DNA from 3 places in the Carnobacterium sp. genome. Region 3 is predicted to be linked to each of the others. Evidence: predicted binding sites of a transcription regulator. Region 3 holds the regulator's gene; each other region holds the start of a gene.
The links. Region 3 encodes LexA, which represses DNA repair genes until DNA is damaged. Its sites were predicted from a motif close to CNAACANNTGTTNG; they were not measured.
Positions count from the first base shown of each region.

Region 1: the regulator LexA is predicted to act here: its motif matches at 4,397-4,410, upstream of ABS911_RS08635 (Y-family DNA polymerase).
Region 2: the regulator LexA is predicted to act here: its motif matches at 4,789-4,802, upstream of uvrB (excinuclease ABC subunit UvrB).

Region 1 is NZ_JBEMBC010000038.1:3,977-11,016, reverse strand. It holds gene ABS911_RS08660 (methionine gamma-lyase family protein) at 1-955, opposite strand, end outside; gene hflX (GTPase HflX) at 952-2,214, opposite strand; gene miaA (tRNA (adenosine(37)-N6)-dimethylallyltransferase MiaA) at 2,258-3,211, opposite strand; gene ABS911_RS08645 (glycerophosphodiester phosphodiesterase) at 3,198-3,935, opposite strand; gene ABS911_RS08640 (excisionase family DNA-binding protein) at 4,083-4,313, shown strand; gene ABS911_RS08635 (Y-family DNA polymerase) at 4,460-5,725, shown strand; gene ABS911_RS08630 (rhodanese-like domain-containing protein) at 5,780-6,175, opposite strand; gene ABS911_RS08625 (YqgU-like beta propeller domain-containing protein) at 6,283-7,040, opposite strand, start outside.
Region 2 is NZ_JBEMBC010000029.1:21,031-28,070, reverse strand. It holds gene ABS911_RS07595 (helix-hairpin-helix domain-containing protein) at 1-192, shown strand, start outside; gene ABS911_RS07590 (ComE operon protein 2) at 294-812, shown strand; gene ABS911_RS07585 (DNA internalization-related competence protein ComEC/Rec2) at 813-3,161, shown strand; gene holA (DNA polymerase III subunit delta) at 3,234-4,292, shown strand; gene rpsT (30S ribosomal protein S20) at 4,425-4,679, shown strand; gene uvrB (excinuclease ABC subunit UvrB) at 4,896-6,890, shown strand.
Region 3 is NZ_JBEMBC010000018.1:22,033-29,072, forward strand. It holds gene ABS911_RS05515 (S41 family peptidase) at 1-1,119, shown strand, start outside; gene lepB (signal peptidase I) at 1,281-1,829, shown strand; gene lepB (signal peptidase I) at 1,851-2,516, shown strand; gene ylqF (ribosome biogenesis GTPase YlqF) at 2,586-3,449, shown strand; gene rnhB (ribonuclease HII) at 3,451-4,224, shown strand; gene lexA (transcriptional repressor LexA) at 4,290-4,913, opposite strand; gene ABS911_RS05545 (DUF896 family protein) at 5,076-5,315, shown strand; gene tkt (transketolase) at 5,449-7,040, shown strand, end outside.

The sequences.
Region 1 (7,040 bases), on a different contig from region 3:
GCTCATCATCCCACTTGGGTGTACTTTCTATGCCACAAGCTTCTAAAAGAGCAGCTGTGTATACAGCGCCTTTTACTGCTTCTCCAACCGTATGCGAAGACATGAAAAAGCCCTGATACATTTCTTGAAGGCTGTATAAAGAAGCACCTGCCTCTCTTCCTATTCCTGGTGTTGTTAACCGGTAGCCGCAAGCTTCAATCAATTCTAATTTCCCAACAATGTAACCACCTGTTTTAGCCAATCCGCCACCTGGATTTTTGATTAATGATCCTGCCATCAAATCCGCCCCAACTTCAATCGGTTCTTGTTCTTCAACAAACTCGCCATAACAATTATCGACAAAAATGATGACCTCAGGATTGACTGCTTTGACAAATTGAATCATTTCTTTTATTTGACGAATCGTAAATGAAGGTCTGCTTGCGTATCCTCTAGAACGTTGGATAGCGACCATTTTAGTTTTTGCCGTCATTTTTTCTTTTATGGCATCAAAATCTGGTTTTCCGTCTGCCAATAAATCAACTTGATCAAAACCCATTTGGTATTCTTTAAATGAGCCAATGCCGTTTCCAGTCACTCCAACAATTTCAAGCAACGTGTCATAAGGAGCACCAGAGATGTACAATAAATCATCTCCAGGGCGCATAACACCAAATAAGGCTGTTGAGATAGCATGTGTTCCAGAAATAATTTGAGGGCGGACTAATCCTGCTTCTGCTCCAAAAACTTCTGCATATACTTCTTCTAATGTATCTCTCCCGAAATCATCGTATCCGTATCCAGTCGTAGGATTAAAATGTTGTTCCGTAACTTTTTTATTTCTAAAGCTTTGCATGACCTTATTTTGATTGAATAAGGCTATTTCATGTATGCGGTCATGAATCGGTTTTATTTTTTCTTCCACTACTTTTATTTTTTCAATTAATTCTGGTGCATAATGACTGTTCCAACTCATGACGTTTGATTCTCTCCATTCCATTTAGACTCTGCTTTCGCGTAGCCTTTAACAATATAAACATTTTTTTCTTCATCGTATTCTTCTGAGATCACTAATGTTTCTCTTTTCAAGCGTACCAATTTTTCTCCTTGATCTACGTTGATTTCAAGACGATAAGAAACCATCAATTCCTTCATTTTATCCATGATAACGGACAGTAAGTGATCAATGTCTTCAGGATCATTCGCTGAAATCACCACATTAGGAAAAAGAGAGGGGTAAAAAGCATCTTCGACTAGATCTTTTTTATTATATACCGTTAACATCGGTATTTTTGCCATGTCCAGTTCTTTCAACAATTGCATAACCGTTTGTTCATGTCCTGACAAGTTCTCCGCAGAAGCATCAACGACATGCAAGAGAAGATCAACACCTTTTGTTTCTTCTAGAGTCGATTTGAACGATTCAATTAGTTGTGTAGGCAAATCTTGTATAAAACCAACGGTATCGGTAAGCGTCACTGTCATTCCGCTAGGCAGCAGCAATTGACGCGTCAAAGGATCTAGTGTTGCAAATAATTGATTTTCTTCATACGTATCTGCTTGAGTTAACTTATTTAATAACGTTGATTTCCCAGCATTTGTATATCCCATTAAACCAATTTGAAACGTGCCGCTTTCTTTACGTTGTTCACGAGTTCGACTGCGGTGCTTTTCTGTTTCTGTTAAATCACGTTTAATATCTGTGATTTGATCACGGATGTGTCGACGATCGGTTTCTAATTTTGTTTCCCCTGGACCACGTGTTCCAATCCCCCCACCTAGTCGAGACAAGTTAACCCCTTGACCAGCTAAACGAGGTAGTAAATACTGCAACTGAGCTAATTCAACTTGTAATTTACCTTCTTTACTTTTAGCACGCATGGCAAAGATGTCTAAAATCAATTGGATTCGGTCAATGACTTTCACTTCATCCATTAAAACTTTTTGAATATTTCTTGTTTGTCCAGGTGTCAGCCCTTGGTTGAAAATAACCGTATCTGCTTCTAACTCATCTACTAAAGCAACCAATTCTTCCATCTTGCCTTTACCTAAAAAGGTACGTGAATCTACTCGTTCTCTTTTTTGAGTTAGTTCTCCAACTACTTCACCTAGAGCCGTTTCCGTCAATTGTTCTAATTCTCTCAAAGAATATTCAAAATCCAGGTTACTTTCATTAGTTTGAACTCCTACAAGGATAACGCGTTCGACTGTTTCAGCGGTTTCTTTTGTTTCCATTACGTTCACCTTCTATTCTAGTATTTTAAACACATTGTACACACTATTTTTCTAAAAATGCTTGGACTTCTTCTACTACTTGTTGTTCTTTCTCAGGATGACTCACTAAATCAACCCACTCCACATTTTCCAATCGGTTTTTAAACCAAGTAAGTTGGCGTTTAGCATACCGTCTTGAATTTTGCTGGATGGCCTCTTTTGCTTCTTGTAAGGTAATCTTATTTTCAAGATATGGAAACAATTCTTTATAACCGATTCCTTTTGCAGCTTGTGCATCGGGCAATTGTTGTTCATATAACCATTTTACTTCTTCAATCAAACCCTTTTCAAACATTTGCTCTACACGAAGGTTGATTCGACTATATAACTCTTCTCGATCAGTTGTTAGACCAATAATTTTCGCATCATAAAGGAGCTCTTTTTCCTTACGTTCACTTTGATAACTAGAAAAAAGTTGACCGGTCACCTGATACACTTCAAGTGCTCGGATAATACGTCTGCGATTGTTAAAATGAATTTTTTCTGCAGCAGCTGGATCTATTTGATTTAATTGTTCCCACAAATAGCGATTTCCTTTTTCTACGGCTATCGCTTCTTGAGCTTCACGAAAAGCCTCATCATTTTCTCCGCTTCCACCAAACGTCACATCATACAATAAGGATTCGATGTATAAACCTGTACCCCCTACAATAATTGGTACTTTCCCTTTAACTGAAATATCTTCAATTAAAGACCGAGCTCTCTTTTGGAAATCAGAAACAGCATAAGGAGTCGTTACATCCACTTCATCAATGAGATGATGCGGTATTTCTCCTTGTTCTTCCTTAGATACTTTAGCTGTTCCAATAGTTAGATTGCGGTAAATTTGCATAGAATCTCCACTGATAATTTCTCCATTTAATTCCCGCGCTAAGGAGAGACTTAAACTTGTTTTCCCAACAGCTGTTGGTCCTACAATGATAATAATTTTTTTCTTTTCCACCTTATTCTCCTTCATACTGCCATTTATTTCTTATGTGAAGAGCTCTCTCAGGATAATCTGTGATAATACCTGCTACTTGTTTTTGTAAACAATATTGGATGTCCTCATTCTTATTAACTGTCCAAATGCGTACTGGAATTTCGGAGTTACGAATACCTTTAAACCAGCTTAGTTTCGGATGCCACATTCTAACAGGAATAGTTGGACTTAGAGAAGTAACATTTTCACCATTATTTTCAAATAGTAACGCTATTTTACAAGTAGGATCTACTTCTTTGAGTTGAACTAATGTTTCATAGTTAAAACTGGAATATTCTACACTAAATGACCAATCCTTTTCAGTTACAAAAGCCCATACTTTTTCTACGATTCCTGGGTAAGAATAATTATCTGTTTTTAATTCGATATTTACAAGGCCTTGATAGTCTACTTCTTCAAGTAAATTAAAAACTTCTTGAAGTGTTGGAATACAGCAATGACTGAATTCAGGAGAATACCAACTTCCGGCATCTAGTTGTTTTAGTTCGGTTAATGTTAAATTTTGAACGTTTCCTTTTCCATTCGTTGTACGTTCTACTGATTCATCATGGATAACAATTAGTTCATTGTCTAAACTTAAATGAATATCTAGCTCAATGCCATCGCTTCCCACTCGAACAGCTTCTCGAAATGCTTCTAATGTGTTCTCTGGATGTGTGCCTTTACTTCCTCGGTGAGCAATAATCTTTGTACGGTCCATAACTTACAATCCCTCCATCGCTTACATTCCTAATAATTATAGCATATTTCTATAATAAGCCCTATAGTCAGCTTTCTTCTCACATGAAACTGTCGTCTTTTCTCAAAAAGTAACGTACAATAGAAACTGTAGTAAGGAGGCAGGTAAATGTATTTAACCATCGAAGAAACCGCAGACTATTTAGAACTTTCAACGACTGATATTGTACGTCTTATTCGTGAAAAACAGATTCGTACTTTATCTGATGGCGAAACTATCTTGATTTATAAAGAACAATTCAATTTGTATTTGCGCGAAATTGAAAAATACAAAAAAGAATTACAAGAGTATTTAGATGAACCCATTCCAGAGGATATTGATATAAAGGATGAAGATTAACATAAAACAAGCTTAAGAGAAGTAGACCAAATGGCTATTTCTTGAGCTTGTTTTATTTTTTTCTTATTATTTTCTTTACTAAAGGAACGTATGTTCGTATAATGAGGGTAAGCTTATACGAAAGGATGCCGTTTGGTATGATCAAAATGGATTACTCAAAGGAACCTAGAAGAGATATCTTATGCATTGATGTGACCTCTTTTTTTGCTTCTGTCGAGTCCGTTAGACTTGGCCTCCACCCTTTAGCTTCATATGTTGTTGTGATGAGTAAAGCTGATCAAGATGGCGGACTAGTTTTAGCTGCTGCTCCTAGAGTAAAGAAAGAATATGGTATTAAAACAGGATCAAGACGATATGAGATTCCTAAACATTCCTTTATTCAGATCGTTGAACCTCACATGACTTTGTATTTAAAAGTCAATGCTATGATTAACGCTATCTTTTTGGAATTCGTAGCAGAAACAGATTTGCATCTTTATAGTATTGATGAGTCTTTTTTAGATGTCACCGCTTCGCATGCCTTATATGGTTCTACAAAAGAGATTGCTTTAAAGATCCAAACGACGATCTGGCAACGACTTCGTTTGTTTGTGACGATTGGCATCGGAGATAATCCGCTCATGGCAAAATTAGCCTTAGATAATGCTGCAAAAAAAGAAAAAAACGGCATTGCAGAATGGCATTATAAAGATGTTCCCGAAACCCTTTGGAAAATTCAACCTATTACAGAAATGTGGGGTATTGGATCGCGCACGGCTTCAAATCTTTACCGTTTGGGGATTGATTCTGTTTATGACCTTTCACAATACTCTGTTCATTCCTTAAAAAAAATACATGGAACTATTGGAGAACAACTTTTTTATCATGCTCATGGTATTGATCAAAGTATTATCTCTCAGAAATACACTCCTCTATCTCGTTCATTTGGCAAGAGTCAAATATTAGATCGTGATTACATAGATGCATACGAAATTGAAGTAGTTATTCGAGAAATGGCTGATCAAGTTGCTGCTCGCCTGAGAAACCATCATGCTCAAACGGGTATGATCCATTTAACGATTCGTTTTTCTGGAGAAATTCTGGATAAAGGGTTCAATCAGCAACTAAAAATTTTCCCTACTTCTTCCAGTCAAAAAATCATTGAGACGTGTTTATTTCTTTTTAGAAAACACTACAATAATGAACCTGTTCGTCAATTAGCCATTAGTTGCGGAAAAATACACTACCAATCAGATTTACAATTGGATTTATTCGAATCAGCTGAACAGACCATTAGCCGTGAAGAACTAGAAAAAGTGATTGATCGCATTCGGTTTAAATATGGTTACACTTCCCTTGTACATGCTAGTAGTTTAACCTCAGGAGGAACAGCTATTAAACGCAGTGGCTTAGTCAGCGGACACCAGGGTTAAGTCATATTATAAGAAAAAGAGTTGAGACAAAATGTCTCAACTCTTTTTTACTCATTAATGAGCTGTTTTAGTTTTTCCAGTCCAATCACGGTATCCACCTTTAAGGTGATAAATATCTGTATGGCCCTCTTTACGTAAACGAAGCGCAGCACGTAAACTTAGCGCTTTATTATGATCATAAAGATAAATAGGTTGATCTTTTCTTATTTCAACGCTGCGTGTTTTAAAAGTTGAAAAAGGAATGTTTCTAGCTCCTAAAATGTGCCCTGCATCAAAGTCCTTCTTTTCGCGGACATCAATTAATTGAACTTTACGCATTTCTTTTTTAAACTCTTCTTCTGTTAGTTCCACAGATGCGTTTTTACGTTTGAAATAACTGTAAATTTCGTAACCTGCCCATACTATAATAATAATCCATAAAACTGCATTAATAATTTGACCTATATTCACTTCTTGTGTACCCCTTTCAACTTGTTCTACAGGGATAATTGTACACAAGAATCGTTTGTTTTACTAGCTTTTTTTATATAAGACCTTTTTAACTCTCGTTACTGACTCTAATTAGGCATACTAATTAAGGAATAGATTTTTTGTTGTTCAATATCTATAATACTTTCAAATCGCCAACCATATAAACTATATTTCCCATTATGAGCCATTGAGATTGGCGCATTGTCTGGGAGATCAATAATCGGCTTAATGGTCTTATTCTCAAAATCCAACTCTCCAAACTCAAATTCCCCAGTTTCAAGTTCCAATTGTGCCGCTTCTTTTGCAAATACTCCATAGACAGGTGTGTTTCTTGCAGCCTGACTTAAGTAAGGAAAAACAAGACGATTATTCATGGTCACTTTGGGAATAGACATGAAAGATTGATCAACCATAAATGGATACTGATAACTTAGAAGCAACTCATCTTCAGCAAAGTCTGAAGGTGTAAATGTAATGAATGTATCATCATGTATAAAAAAGCTTGAAACTTGACTCTTTAATCGCAGTGTTTCGTTTGTCCGAATATCTCCCATGTAAAGCTCACCCGTTTCAAGAGAGAAATCCTCTTTATTATCTACATATAAATATAGATTAGCTGAATACCACAAGGGCGTTAATGAAGCAGATGGTATAGAAACAATCTCGTTAGTCTCTGTATTCCAATCACCAACTACCATATTAGAATCGGATTGGTAGTATGAAATAAAGATATGGTGTTGATCTGCTGGATTCCAGTTCACATTAACAAAGCCTTTCGTTTCTAAAGGCAATGTTTGAACAACTGCACCGCTCCTATCAATTACTCTTAACTCCCCACCATTTT
Region 2 (7,040 bases), on a different contig from region 3:
ATCAACCTGGCAGACTCAACTGAACTCCAACAATTATCTGGAATAGGAGAGAAAAAAGCAGAGCAAATCATGAACTATAGACAAGAAAATGGTTCATTTCAAAAAATTGAAGACCTGAAAAATGTGTCCGGCATTGGTGAAAAAACTTTTGAGGCATTACGAGCGAACATTACTGTGGGCGATGGTGAGTAAGTCGAGTACAAAATGAAGTGTTGAAAGTCTTTGTGGGCTTTTGTATACTTGAGAAAATGCTTAAGATCATCAATAACTTAAACGAACAAATGAGTAGGAGGATGAGTATGACTGAACGTATACCATGGGATCAATATTTTATGTCTCAGAGTTTGTTGCTGTCTTTACGAAGTACATGTGCTCGATTAACTGTTGGAGCTACAATTGTAAGAGAAAAGAGAATTATTGCAGGAGGTTACAACGGATCGGTAAGTGGCGATGTGCATTGTATAGATGACGGTTGCTATATTGTTGACGGTCATTGTTTACGTACGATCCATGCTGAGATGAATGCGATTCTTCAATGTGCAAAATTTGGAGCGCAAACTGAAGGTGCAGAAATTTATGTTACACATTTTCCATGCTTACAATGTACGAAAATGATTATTCAAGCTGGTATTACAAAAATAAATTACTTAGAAGATTACCATAATAATGATTACGCTTTAAAATTGATTGAACAAGCCCACGTTCAATGTCAAAAAGTAATACTTCCAAAAGATTTTTTCCAACAACTAGATTTCAATACAAATACACAAACTAGTTTAAGCCAACTTAACGGACGCATGCCGTTCCAATAATTGAAGGGGTACGTTATTTTTTCAGCTATTTCTTGTTTATTGTGTGCTACTGCTATTTTAAACCCTCATTGGTTGAGTATTTTTATATTGTTGATTTGGTTGATTCGATTGCTGTTTACACGCAGAAAAAAATGGCTCATTTATTCTTGTTTGTTAATGAGTGTAACAGCTTTTTTTGTAGGAGTAGAAAAGTACAATAATCAAACGCGTCTTTCAATTGACACTCAGAACTTTTTGATTGAACTTGATCCCAATCACTTGAAAATCGATGGCAATCAAGTGCAATTTTACGGTACAATTGATCAAGCTGGAGAAACACTAAAGCTTTCTGAAAAAATCGTTGTTTTTTATCGATTGTCTACTAAGGAAGAAAAAGAGTACTGGGAAAAGCAACAAAAAGTAGCAGAGTTTGTAGTGACAGGAACTTTGAAGAAACCTGAAAAAAATAGGAATTTAAATCAATTTGATTATCAGCGTTACTTGTCTCATAACAAGATTCATTGGATGCTTGATGCAACATCAATTAAAGCACGCTCTGGAGCTGAGAAACAAACTTTTTTGGATCTATTTAATTTGAAAAATATCAGACAAACTATCTTGATTCACATTGAAAGTAAAACAACCGGTACTGTGTCGAGTTACATTAAAACCCTATTATTCGCAGATACTAGTTCTATTGATGATCAAGTAATGAATGGATACAAAGAAATTGGGATTATCCATTTATTGAGTATTTCAGGCTTGCACATCCAATTTTTGATAGCTGGTCTGACGTACATCTTATGGAGAAGTGGGGTGACACGTGAACACACGTATATCCTTTTATTCATTTTTCTTCCTCTATACGGAAGTTTGACTGGTTGGGGAACCAGTATTTTTAGAGCTGTTGTGATGAGTCTGATCAGTCAGACGGGTTTACGAATTCGTAGACCCATTTCGGGATTAGATGCATGGTCATGGACATTGATTATCGGGCTTTGGCTAGATCCTTATCAATTATTTTCTATTGGTTTTCAATTAAGCTATCTACTTAGTTTAGCATTGATTTTATTTTCAACATCGTTGTTCAATCAATCAAAGTATAATGTTATCAATAGTTTATCCATTTCTTTTATTTTAACAATTATTTCTATACCGATTCTTAGTTTCCATTTTTTTGAGTTTTCATGGATTGGTATGTTTGCTAATTTGCTTTTTGTTCCATTATTTACGTGGTTCATTATGCCTTTAATGATTTTATTATTTTTTAGTTCCTATTTTTTTTCGGGAACACTACTTTTCCAGTTTCTTATACACTTAGCGGAATATTTGTTGAGTATTATTGAATGGTTGGTATTAAAAATCAGACTTTTTCCATATGGTACGATTGTTACTGGAAAAGTTCCTTTGATGTTATTTATTGTAACGATGATTGTCATGGTTATCTTTTTGATCGCATTAGAACAGCAAAAGAAACGGAAACGATTGCTTATTTTGTTGGTAACTGTTTTTATAGTCTTTATTCAGTATCAAAAGTACAGTCCATTTGGAGAAGTTTTGATACTAGATGTAGGCCAGGGAGATGCGACTTTAATTAAAGAGCCTTTTGGAAAAGGTGTCTACCTAATAGACACTGGCGGGGCGCTAGCATTTGAAAAAGAAGAATGGCAAATAAGAAAAAAACAGTCAACGGTGGCAAGTCGTGTATTGATTCCAGTGATTAAATCTCTAGGTGTAACTCAATTAGATCAAGTTTTGATTACTCACGGCGACGAAGATCATATGGGTGAATTAATCGAACTAGCTCAAGATATCGAAATTAAAGAGCTTGTTTTTCCAATAGGAACAACAAAAAAACAATCATTTTTTGATGCAGCTCAAGCATTAGAAAAAAATGGTGTGGCTTTACGTGAAGTCAGCGCTAAACGATCACGAGAGCAACTTTTTGGGCCCTCTTTAGCTGTTTTATGGCCCTTACACAATGGCGAAGGAGAAAATAATGATTCGCTTGTATTATATGGGGAAATTGGTCAGTTTAATTGGCTGTTCACAGGGGACATTGAAGAGACGGGGGAAGCAGAGGTAACAGCTCTTTACCCCAATTTAAAAGTGGATATTTTAAAAGTAGCACATCACGGAAGCCAAACGTCAACTAGTGAAAGTTTTATTCAAAAAATAAAACCAAAAACAGCATTGATATCTTGTGGGTTAAACAATCGCTACAATCACCCAAATGAGGATGTGCTAGAACGATTGGCTTCGGTAAATGCAATGGTCTATCGAACAGATCTGCAAGGAAGTTTTAGGTATACGTATGCTGATTATTTACACATATGGATAGAAAAAGGCTTTCAAACGATTTTAAGATAAATTGAAAATAGGCTTGCAAATTAATTTAATGCTTTGTACCATTAAGGCAATACAAGAAAGTGGTGGAACAGAGTGAATTTTGTATCAGAATTAGCAAAAATAAAAAACGGCACGATTGCACATGTTTACATTGTATTAGGAACAGAGTCCTATTTAGCAAGCGTAGCTAGAAAAACACTGTTGGATTCAGTACTTAGTGCAGAAGAACTGGAATTAAATTACGGTGCTTATGATATGGAAGAAGTTTCGATTGGAACGGCCTTAGAGGATGCAGAATCGATTCCATTTTTTGGCGATCGCCGTCTCGTTTTTGTAGACAGACCGGTCTTTTTAACGGGAGATAAAACAAAGTTAAAGGTAGAACATGATGTGAAATGGTTAGAAAGTTATTTAACTCATCCTTCTGAATCAACGACACTTGTATTCTTTGCCCCTTATGAAAAATTAGATGAACGGAAAAAAATAACTAAGTTACTAAAAAAAACAGCTACCATAATAGAAGTAAATGCATTATCAGAAAAAGATATGCGAAAATACATTAAAGATACTATTGCAAATGAAGAGTACCGTTATTCTCCGGAAGCGTTTGAATTATTTATTCAATTAACAGATGCGAAATTATCTGTAGCGATGGGAGAATTACCTAAACTTTTTATTTATGCCCAAGATACTAAATTTATTACACTAGATGCGGTTCAAGAGTTAGTGGCTAAATCGTTAGAACAAAATATTTTTGCGTTAAATGAATACGTTTTGAAAAAAGACGTAGGACAAGCGCTTAATTTATACCAAGATTTATTACTGCAAAAAGAAGACCCTATTAAAATAAATGCGATTATGACATCTCAATTTAGATTACTTATCCAAGTTAAAATTTTAGAAAAGAAAGGCTATCAGCAAGGCGATATTGCCAAACAATTAAAAACACATCCCTATCGTGTGAAATTAGCTATTCAACAAATGAGGAAAATTGAGGAGTATTCGCTGATCGAAGCATATAATGGATTGATTGATGCTGAGTATCGATTGAAGACAGGAAAAGGCGATAAAGAAATGCAATTTGAATTATTCGTTCTGCAGTATGCGCAAAAAAAAGCAACGAACAGAGACCAATACAAGCGTTTAAAATAATCCAGCTATCAAGTAAAAAAACTTTACACATTTTTATTGCATTGAAGCTTGTCTTTATGTATAATTGAATTTGTTGAAACAACTAGAATAGACTATTTTATGTTGTAAATAATTGAAAGTGGGGTGAATCAAATGCCAAACATCGAAGCTGCAATCAAACGTGTTCGTACTTCTGAGAAATCAGCTGCACAAAACAACGTTCAAAAAAGTTCAATGCGTACTGCTATTAAAAAATACGTTCAAGCTGTTGAAGCAGGTAACGAAAACGCTGAACCATTACTTAAAGAAGCAATCAAAGCAATTGACATGGCTGCATCTAAAGGATTGATTCATAAAAATAAAGCTAACCGTGACAAATCTCGTTTAACTGCTAAATTAGCTAAATAAGAGGTCATTGTTATAAAGAGTAAATAAAAAAGCCTCAAGTCTTGAGTATTCAAGATTTGAGGCTTTTTTATTTTTTGAATACTAATGAAGTTGTATCAAATTAGTTGTAAGAACACACGTTCAGTGCTAGAATAATAAAATAGAATTGAAAAATGTGTGTCTTGAATTAGACAGGTTTCTTTTTATACTGAATAGAAGTGCGAGGAGGTACTTAAAATGCCAAAAGACCAATTTGAACTGGTTTCTAAATACCAGCCTAGTGGTGATCAGCCGGATGCCATAAAAAAATTAATTAAAGGCATCGAAGCTGGAGAGAAAGAACAAACCTTATTAGGTGCCACAGGAACGGGAAAAACATTTACGGTCTCAAATGTCATTAAGGAAGTAAATAAGCCAACCTTAGTTATTGCACACAATAAAACATTAGCAGGTCAATTATATGGTGAATTTAAAGAATTCTTTCCTGATAACGCTGTAGAGTATTTTGTCAGCTATTATGATTACTATCAACCAGAAGCGTATGTTCCTTCAAGTGATACCTTTATTGAAAAAGAATCAAGTGTTAACGATGAGATAGATAAACTGCGTCATTCCGCAACGAGTGCATTGCTAGAACGAAGAGATGTCATTGTGGTAGCTTCTGTTTCGTGCATTTATGGACTAGTTAACCCTGAGGACTATCGAGATCACGTTCTGTCTTTACGCGTAGGTGCTGAAATGAATCGTGATGAGATGTTACGTCGTTTAGTCGACATGCAATTTGAACGTAACGATATTGACTTTCAACGCGGACGCTTTCGTGTTAGAGGAGATGTAGTGGAAATTTTCTTAGCATCACGTGACAGTGAAGCAATACGGGTAGAGTTCTTTGGAGATGAAATTGATCGTATTAGAGAAGTAGATGTTTTAACAGGTGAAATCAAGGCTGATGTTCAACATGTTCCTATTTTTCCGGCTACTCACTTTGTCGCAAACGATGAACAAACAAGATCGGCTATAAAAAATATCCAAGAAGAACTAGAAGAGCGATTAAAAGTTTTGCGAGCTGAAGATAAATTAATTGAAGCACAACGGTTAGAACAGCGAACAAACTATGATTTGGAAATGTTGTTGGAAATGGGGTATTGTTCAGGAATTGAAAATTACTCTAGACACATGGATGGACGTAAACCTGGTGAAGCACCTTATACACTAATTGATTTCTTCCCAGATGATTTTCTGATTGTGATAGATGAGTCTCATATCACGATGTCCCAAATTAGAGGGATGTATAATGGCGATAGAGCTAGAAAAGAACAATTGATTGAGTATGGTTTCAGATTGCCGAGTGCTTTGGATAACCGTCCGCTTCGCCTGGAAGAATTTGAAAACCACGTAAATCAAATTATGTATATTTCGGCAACGCCAGGACCTTATGAATTGGAACGTGCTCCAGAAGTTATTGAACAAATTATTCGTCCTACAGGATTATTAGATCCAATTATAGAAGTGCGTCCAATCAAAGGTCAAATCGATGATTTGATTGGTGAAATAAATGAACGAACTGAAAAAAATGAGCGAGTATTTATTACTACATTAACTAAAAAGATGTCAGAAGATCTAACGGATTACTTGAAAGAGGTTGGAATCAAAGTTGCCTACTTGCATAGTGAGATAAAAACATTAGAACGAACCGAGATCATTCGAAATCTGCGTTTAGGTGTATACGACGTATTGATTGGAATCAACTTGCTACGTGAAGGTATCGATGTCCCAGAAGTATCATTAGTGATTATTTTAGATGCAGATAAAGAAGGCTTCTTAAGAAGTGAACGTTCACTTGTACAGACGATTGGTAGGGCTGCACGTAATGAAAATGGGAAAGTTATTATGTATGCGGACCGTATCACAGACTCTATGAGAGCCGCTATATCAGAGACTGAGAGACGTCGTGAAACCCAAGAAGAATACAATGAAAAACATGGCATTACGCCTAAAACAATTATCAAAGATATTCGTGATTTGATCTCGATTACTTCAGTAGTAGAAGGTGACGCTGAAGGAGCATCTGGCTTAGAAAATATTGCTAAAATGACAAGAGAGCAGCGTCTAGAGTTGATTGATGGTATGGAAGTAGAAATGAAAGTAGCTGCAAAAGAATTAAACTTCGAAAAAGCGGCTAATATAAGAGACATGATCTTAGAAATAACAGCACAGTACAAATTAAAATAACAATACACAAGAATGAATCTATTAAAAATGGAAAAAACCCATTAATAACTTGCAATTTCCCATAGATTCTAGTAGAATTTAATTGTGTACTAAACACATACCTTTTACTTGGTAAAACGAATCACCAACGTCTACTCAGTAAGAGGAAAA
Region 3 (7,040 bases):
GAAGGAATTGGTGCTGAAGTAATGAAACAAGGAGATAATGTCATGATCGTGTCTCCTATCGCAGGTTCTCCAGCCGAAAAAGTAGGATTACTGCCGAATGATATTATTTTAAAAGCAGGTGATCAAGAATTAACAGGCTTAAACTTAAATGAAGCGGTGTCGTATATTCGAGGTGAAAAAGGCTCAGAAGTGGTGCTAACCATAAAACGTGGCGATGCTACTTTTGAAGTGACGGTTGTGCGGGATACTATACCTGTTGAGACAGTCGTTTACCAGTTAGATGAAGAAGATCCAACGATTGGGTATATTGCTATCACAAGTTTTTCTTCACCAACTTATGATGACTTAGTGGCTGCAATTGAAGATTTAAGAGAACAAGGTGCTGAATCTTTTGTCTTTGATGTTCGTCAAAATCCTGGTGGGTTATTAAATGCCGGATTGAGTATTTCTAATTTATTTTTAGAAAATGGCGATACTATTTTACAAACGCAAGAAAAAGATCAAGAACCGATTCCTATCGTTTCTGATGATGTGACAATGGGTGACTTTAAAGTAACGGAACTTTCTGTCTTATTAGTGGATGAGGGAAGTGCCAGTGCCTCCGAAATTTTAGCGGGTGCAGTTAATGAATCCGGCAATGTCAAATTGATCGGTACTCAGACATTTGGAAAAGGAACCGTTCAAAACGTAGCTACATTTGATGACAGTAGTGAATTGAAGATGACCGTTGCGAAATGGTTAACACCAAGTGGCAAGTGGATCAATGACGAAGGAATTAAACCAACTATTGAAGTAGCTTTACCTGATTATGCTAATTTATTGATTATTGATAGTTCAAAAACATATCAATTAAAAGATGTATCCGCAGAAGTTGAGAACTTAGAAAAAGTATTAGAGGCGCTAAACTATCCTGTAGAATCAGTAGATGGATACTTTGATGAAGCAACTCAAGAAGCGGTCAAACAATTTCAAACAGATAAAAAATTACCTGTTGACGGTATTGTAACAGGTGAAACGGCTACTCAACTCATTGAATCATTGAGGACTCTAATAGATGAAAATGATACTCAATATGAGGCTGCTATCAAAGAATTGCAATCTAGTCAACCTGCTGAATAAAAAGCGAATGGCTAGGAAATCACAATCGTTAACAACTTGATGCCAAAAGAGAGATAGGAATTTGCTATCTCTCTTTTGGTTAAATCATTGCCCTAAATAAATAGTTATTTTTTAGATTTTCTTGTATGATAGAATAAATAGATTGATTTGGAGCGAATGTAATGAGACAAAAGTCTTGGAAGGAATTTTCATGGGAATGGTTTAAGGCGTTATTATTAGCTGGATCAATCACTGTTTTACTGCGAAATTTTATCTTTATTCCTATGACTATTGAAGGTTCTTCTATGATACCAACTTTTCAACAGGACGATCAAATCATAGTTAGAACCATCTATAATAATATAGAAAGATTTGATTTAGTTGTATTTCATGATTCGTCAAATCGAACACTTGTAAAAAGAGTCATTGGGTTACCGGGAGAGGAAATTCGCTACGAAAGCGATCAGTTGTATATCAATGATCAAAAAATTGAGGAAAAATTTCTCGATAATGATTTAGTTAATCATGCTGGAGGGGTATGGACATCTGATTTCACTTTAGAAGAATTAACTGGAACTAAAATAGTTCCAGAAAATGAGTATTTTGTATTAGGGGATAATCGCAGATCAAGTAACGACAGTCGCTATTTTGGGAGTGTTCCACTAGATTCGATTATTGGCGAAACGTCTTTTACTTACTATCCATTTAATCGTATAAAGTTTATTCCATAAATAGTATAAGAAGGTAGGGAGATGCAATTGAGTAAAATTAATTTTTCTGATAATCAACATCAGAATAAAAGTACTTTCGAACCGAGAAATACGCGTCATCTTTCCCCAAGTCAAAAACGCAAAGAAAATAAAGGCCGCGGAAATGAATTTTTAAGTACTGTACTATATGGTGTTGTAGCGCTGATAATTTTTCTGCTGATTCGACATTTTCTATTTGCTCCGGTAAGTGTAGACGGTGAATCGATGGCACCTACGTTAGAAGATCGAGATCGTTTGATTTTAAATAAAATCGACAAGATAGACCGTTTTGATGTGATTGTATTCCCAGCTCCAAGTGAGCCGGATAAACAGTATATCAAACGTGTTATCGGTCTACCAGGAGATACGATTCGGTATCAAGATGATGTTTTGTATATCAATGGGGAACCCATTGAAGAAGAGTATTTGAAAAAGTCCATCGAAAATATGACAGCAGGGGATACTTTTACCGAAGACTTCTTATTAGCTGCTAAAACAGGCGAAGAAACGGTTCCTGAAGGCACTTATTTTGTCTTAGGTGATAATCGTCAAAATTCAAAAGATAGCCGATTTAGTGAAGTTGGGTTTATAGACGCGTCTACTGTCAGTGGAACAACAAATCTTCGCATATGGCCACTTGAAAAGTTTGGTTCGATTGACGAGGATTAACAAATGAAATAAAAAAAAGAATACAATAATGTGGTTCTTTTTTTGTGTAAATAGAAAGGTGAAAATTAAATGACCATTCAATGGTTTCCAGGGCATATGGCAAAAGCAAGACGCCAAGTAACAGAAAAAATTAAGCTAGTCGATATTGTTTTTGAACTAGTAGATGCAAGACTGCCACTATCAAGCCGCAATCCAATATTAGATGAAATCATTGGAGAAAAACCAAGAATCATCATTTTAAATAAAAGTGATTTAGCGGATCCATTAGAAACAAAAAAATGGGTAGCTTATTTTAACGATCAAGGAATTGCGGCTGTCCCAATTGTTGCTCAAGAAGGAAAAGGCATGAAGCAATTAATGGAAAAAGCAAAAGAGCTTTTACAACCTAAATTTGATAGAAGAGCCGCTAAAGGTATAAAACCTCGTGCAATTCGAGCAATGAGTATTGGAATTCCTAACGTGGGGAAATCAACATTGATCAATCGTTTTGTAAAGAAAAATATTGCTCAAACAGGAAATAAACCTGGTGTGACAAAAGCACAACAATGGCTGAAGTTAGGCAAAGAATTGGAATTACTGGATACACCAGGGATTCTTTGGCCGAAGTTTGAAGATCCTGAAATTGGGAAGAAATTGGCTTTAACTGGAGCAATAAAAGACACTATTTTACAACTAGATGAAATTGCTATGTATGGATTGGAAGAAATGAAAATTAGAAATCCGGAAATGCTTGCTAAACGATACAGATTAACAGAAGAAGAATTAAATCTTGAATCGCCAGATCTGCTTATGTTGATCAGTGAACGAAAAGGGTATAGAGATGATTATACTCGTGCAGCCGAATTGATTGTTTTTGAAATTAGAAGCGGTAAAATTGGGAAGTATACGTTAGATATAGCACCGATTTCTTTACCCAAAAGGCATGATAGCTAAAATGGAAAAACCGCTGACCATTACGGCAATAAAGGAACTATTAGCGACCATTACTCATCCGGATGATGAACGACTGGTTTTAATCAAGAGCGATTCTCGTAAAGGTGTATTAAATGCGTATAGATCTTGGGAAAACCAATTGAGAAAGCAACAATTAATTCTCGAAAAACAACAAGAAATGCTACAAATAGAGCAATTTTTTTGGGAAAAAGGAACACAATTTATTGCTGGAATCGATGAGGTAGGAAGAGGTCCGTTAGCTGGCCCTGTGGTTGCAGCTGCGGTCATCTTGCCGCAAGACTTTAATGTCTTGGAAATTAATGACTCTAAACAATTATCAAGTGCAAAAAGAGAAGTGTTATTTGACCAAATTCAAGAATCTGCATTAGCTATTGGGATTGGTATAAAAGACCATCAAGTCATTGATAAAGTCAATATTTATGAAGCAACTAAATTGGCTATGATTGAAGCTGTTGAACAATTGCCTCAACCGCCAGAACAATTGTTGATCGATGCAATGCATCTACCGGTCACTATTCCCCAAGAAAGTTTCATTAAGGGAGATTCAAAGAGTTTGTCTATAGCTGCTGCTAGTATAGTTGCTAAAGTAACAAGAGACAGAATGATGGCCGAATATGATACAGTGTATCCGGGATACGGTTTTTCTAAAAATGCGGGTTATGGAACAAAAGTCCATTTAGAAGGTTTAGAAAAACACGGAGTATGTCCTATTCACCGAAAAACTTTTGCTCCTGTTAAGAATTTATTAGTTTAAAGAGATTTGTAGTGAAACAATAAAAAAAAACGAAGAACCGGGATAAAACCCGTTCCTTCGTTTTTTTATTGAATATGACTACGATATAATCCGATTACTTTGCCTAAAATGGTTACTTCATTAAGTAGAATAGGACTCATGGTGTCATTTTCTGGTTCTAAGCGATAATGATCTTCTTCTTTATAAAATCTTTTGCACGTTGCTTCGTCTTCTACGGTCATAGCAATGACAATATCGCCATTATTTGCAGTGCTTTGCTTACGAATGATCACTTCATCACCATCAAAAATACCAGCATTGATCATGCTTTCCCCACGTATGGTTAACATAAAAAGAGAATCATTTTCAAATTGCAAGTTTGGAGGCAATGGGAAATAATCTGTTGCTTCTTCTACAGCTAAGATCGGTTCACCTGCTGTTACAGTTCCCAGTAAAGGTATTTTATCAAGTGCAATGCCTAATTTTGATAATCCTAGTTGTGTTAGTTCTATTGCTCTTGGTTTGCTAGGATCTCTTTGGATGTAACCATTTTTTTCTAAACGAGAAAGGTGACCATGAACGGTTGAGGTAGAAGATAAAGAAACAGCCGTTCCGATTTCTCTTACAGTTGGAGGGTAACCTTTCAATTTAACTTGACTGTATATATATTGTAGAACTTCAACTTGTCTTGATTCGGGATTTTTACTCATAATATATATAAACACCTCATTTCTATTTATTTTATCATTTTAAGATTACCATATATGATAGAACAAATCAAACAAACGTTCGTAGATTTAGAGGATTAAAAGGTGTTTTTTTCAAAGAAATTTGTTATAGTTGACTAATAAATAAAAAAGTGGAGTGATTCGATGTTACCAAAAGATCAAATAGAACGAATAAATGAGTTAGCAAAAAAATCAAAAAACAAAGGATTGACTATCCAAGAACAAGTTGAACAAAAGGAATTAAGAGATGCTTATATAACAGCTTTTCGTGGCGGAATGAGAAATACTATTGAAGGTGTAAAGATAGTAGATGAAGAAGGCAATGATGTTACACCCGATAAATTGAAGGATATACAAAAAGATAAAGGTCTTCACGGAAGATAAAAGAATGTTTGTTCAATAATGGGATAACCATGAAGTTCTCCCATTTAATAACATTCTGACCATGAAAGCGTTGCACTTGAGTGGAAATAATAGTAAACTAATAGAGTACTATAAGAGAGTTAAAATCGAAAGGATGATTTTTTTGTTTGATAACACAGACCAATTAGCAGTAAATACAATAAGAACACTAAGTATGGATGGTATACAAAAAGCCAACTCTGGACACCCAGGATTACCTATGGGGGCTGCTCCAATGGCTTACACATTGTGGACTAAACAATTAAAAGTAAATCCAAAAAACTCGAAATGGTTCGACCGTGACCGTTTTGTATTATCAGCTGGACACGGATCGATGTTATTATACAGCTTGCTGCATTTAGCTGGATATGACGTTAAAATTGATGATTTAAAACAGTTCCGTCAATGGGACAGTAAAACACCTGGACATCCAGAAGTGAACCATACTGACGGAGTAGAAGCAACAACTGGTCCATTAGGACAAGGAATTGCAAATGCTGTTGGAATGGCGATGACAGAAGCTCATTTAGCTGCAGTTTACAACAAAGAAGGCCATGCTATTGTAGATCACTTTACTTATTCTTTATGTGGAGACGGCGACTTGATGGAAGGTATCTCAGCTGAAGCAGCTAGTTTAGCAGCTCATTTGGAACTTGGGAAATTAGTTGTTCTTTATGATTCAAACGATATCTCTTTAGATGGACCGACATCTAAAGCCTTTACTGAAAATGTTGGACAACGTTTTGAAGCTTATGGATGGCAACATATTCTTGTAAAAGACGGAAATGATTTAGAAGAAATTAATGCAGCAATTGAAGCTGCAAAAGCTGAGACAAAAAAACCTACTCTAATCGAAGTGAAAACAATTATTGGATTTGGTGCTCCGAATGCTGGAACACATAAAGTCCATGGTGCACCACTTGGAGCAGAAGGAATTGAAGCAGCTAAAAAAGCATATGGCTGGGAAGGCGAAGACTTCTTTGTTCCTGCTGAAGTAGCAGAACGCTTTAAAGAAACAATGGTTGACCAAGGAGCTAAAGTGGAAGAAGAATGGAAGGCATCATTTGAAACTTACCGTACGGAATATCCAGAATTAGCAGAACAATTCGAGTTATCTTTAAAAAATGAATTGCCACAAAACTGGGATGCTGAATTACCAACCTATGAAGTTGGAGACAATGCATTGGCTTCTCGTGTTACAAGTAGCCAAGTACTAAATGCTATTGCAAAAAAAGTTCCTTATTTATGGGGCGGTTCTGCTGATTTGTCATCATCTAATAATACAATGATAGCGGATGTAAAAGATTTCCAAGCTGGTCAATATGATGGAAGAAATATTTGGTATGGTGTTCGTGAATTTGCGATGACTGCTGCAATGAATGGAATCGTTTTGCATGGTGGAACTAGAACTTATGGTGGGACATTCTTTGTCTTTACGGATTACTTGCGTGCTGCTGTTCGTTTAGCGGCTATATCTAAGTTACCGGTAACTTACGTGTTCACACATGATTCAGTTGCTGTGGGAGAAGACGGCCCAACTCATGAGCCAGTAGAACATTTATCTAGCTTACGCAGTATGCCTAACCTATCTATTCTTCGTCCAGCAGATGGAAATGAAGTTGTAGCTGCTTGGGAATTAGCCATTACTTCAGTTGATCACCCAACAATGTTGGTGTTATCTCGCCAAAACTTACCCGTATTGCCAGG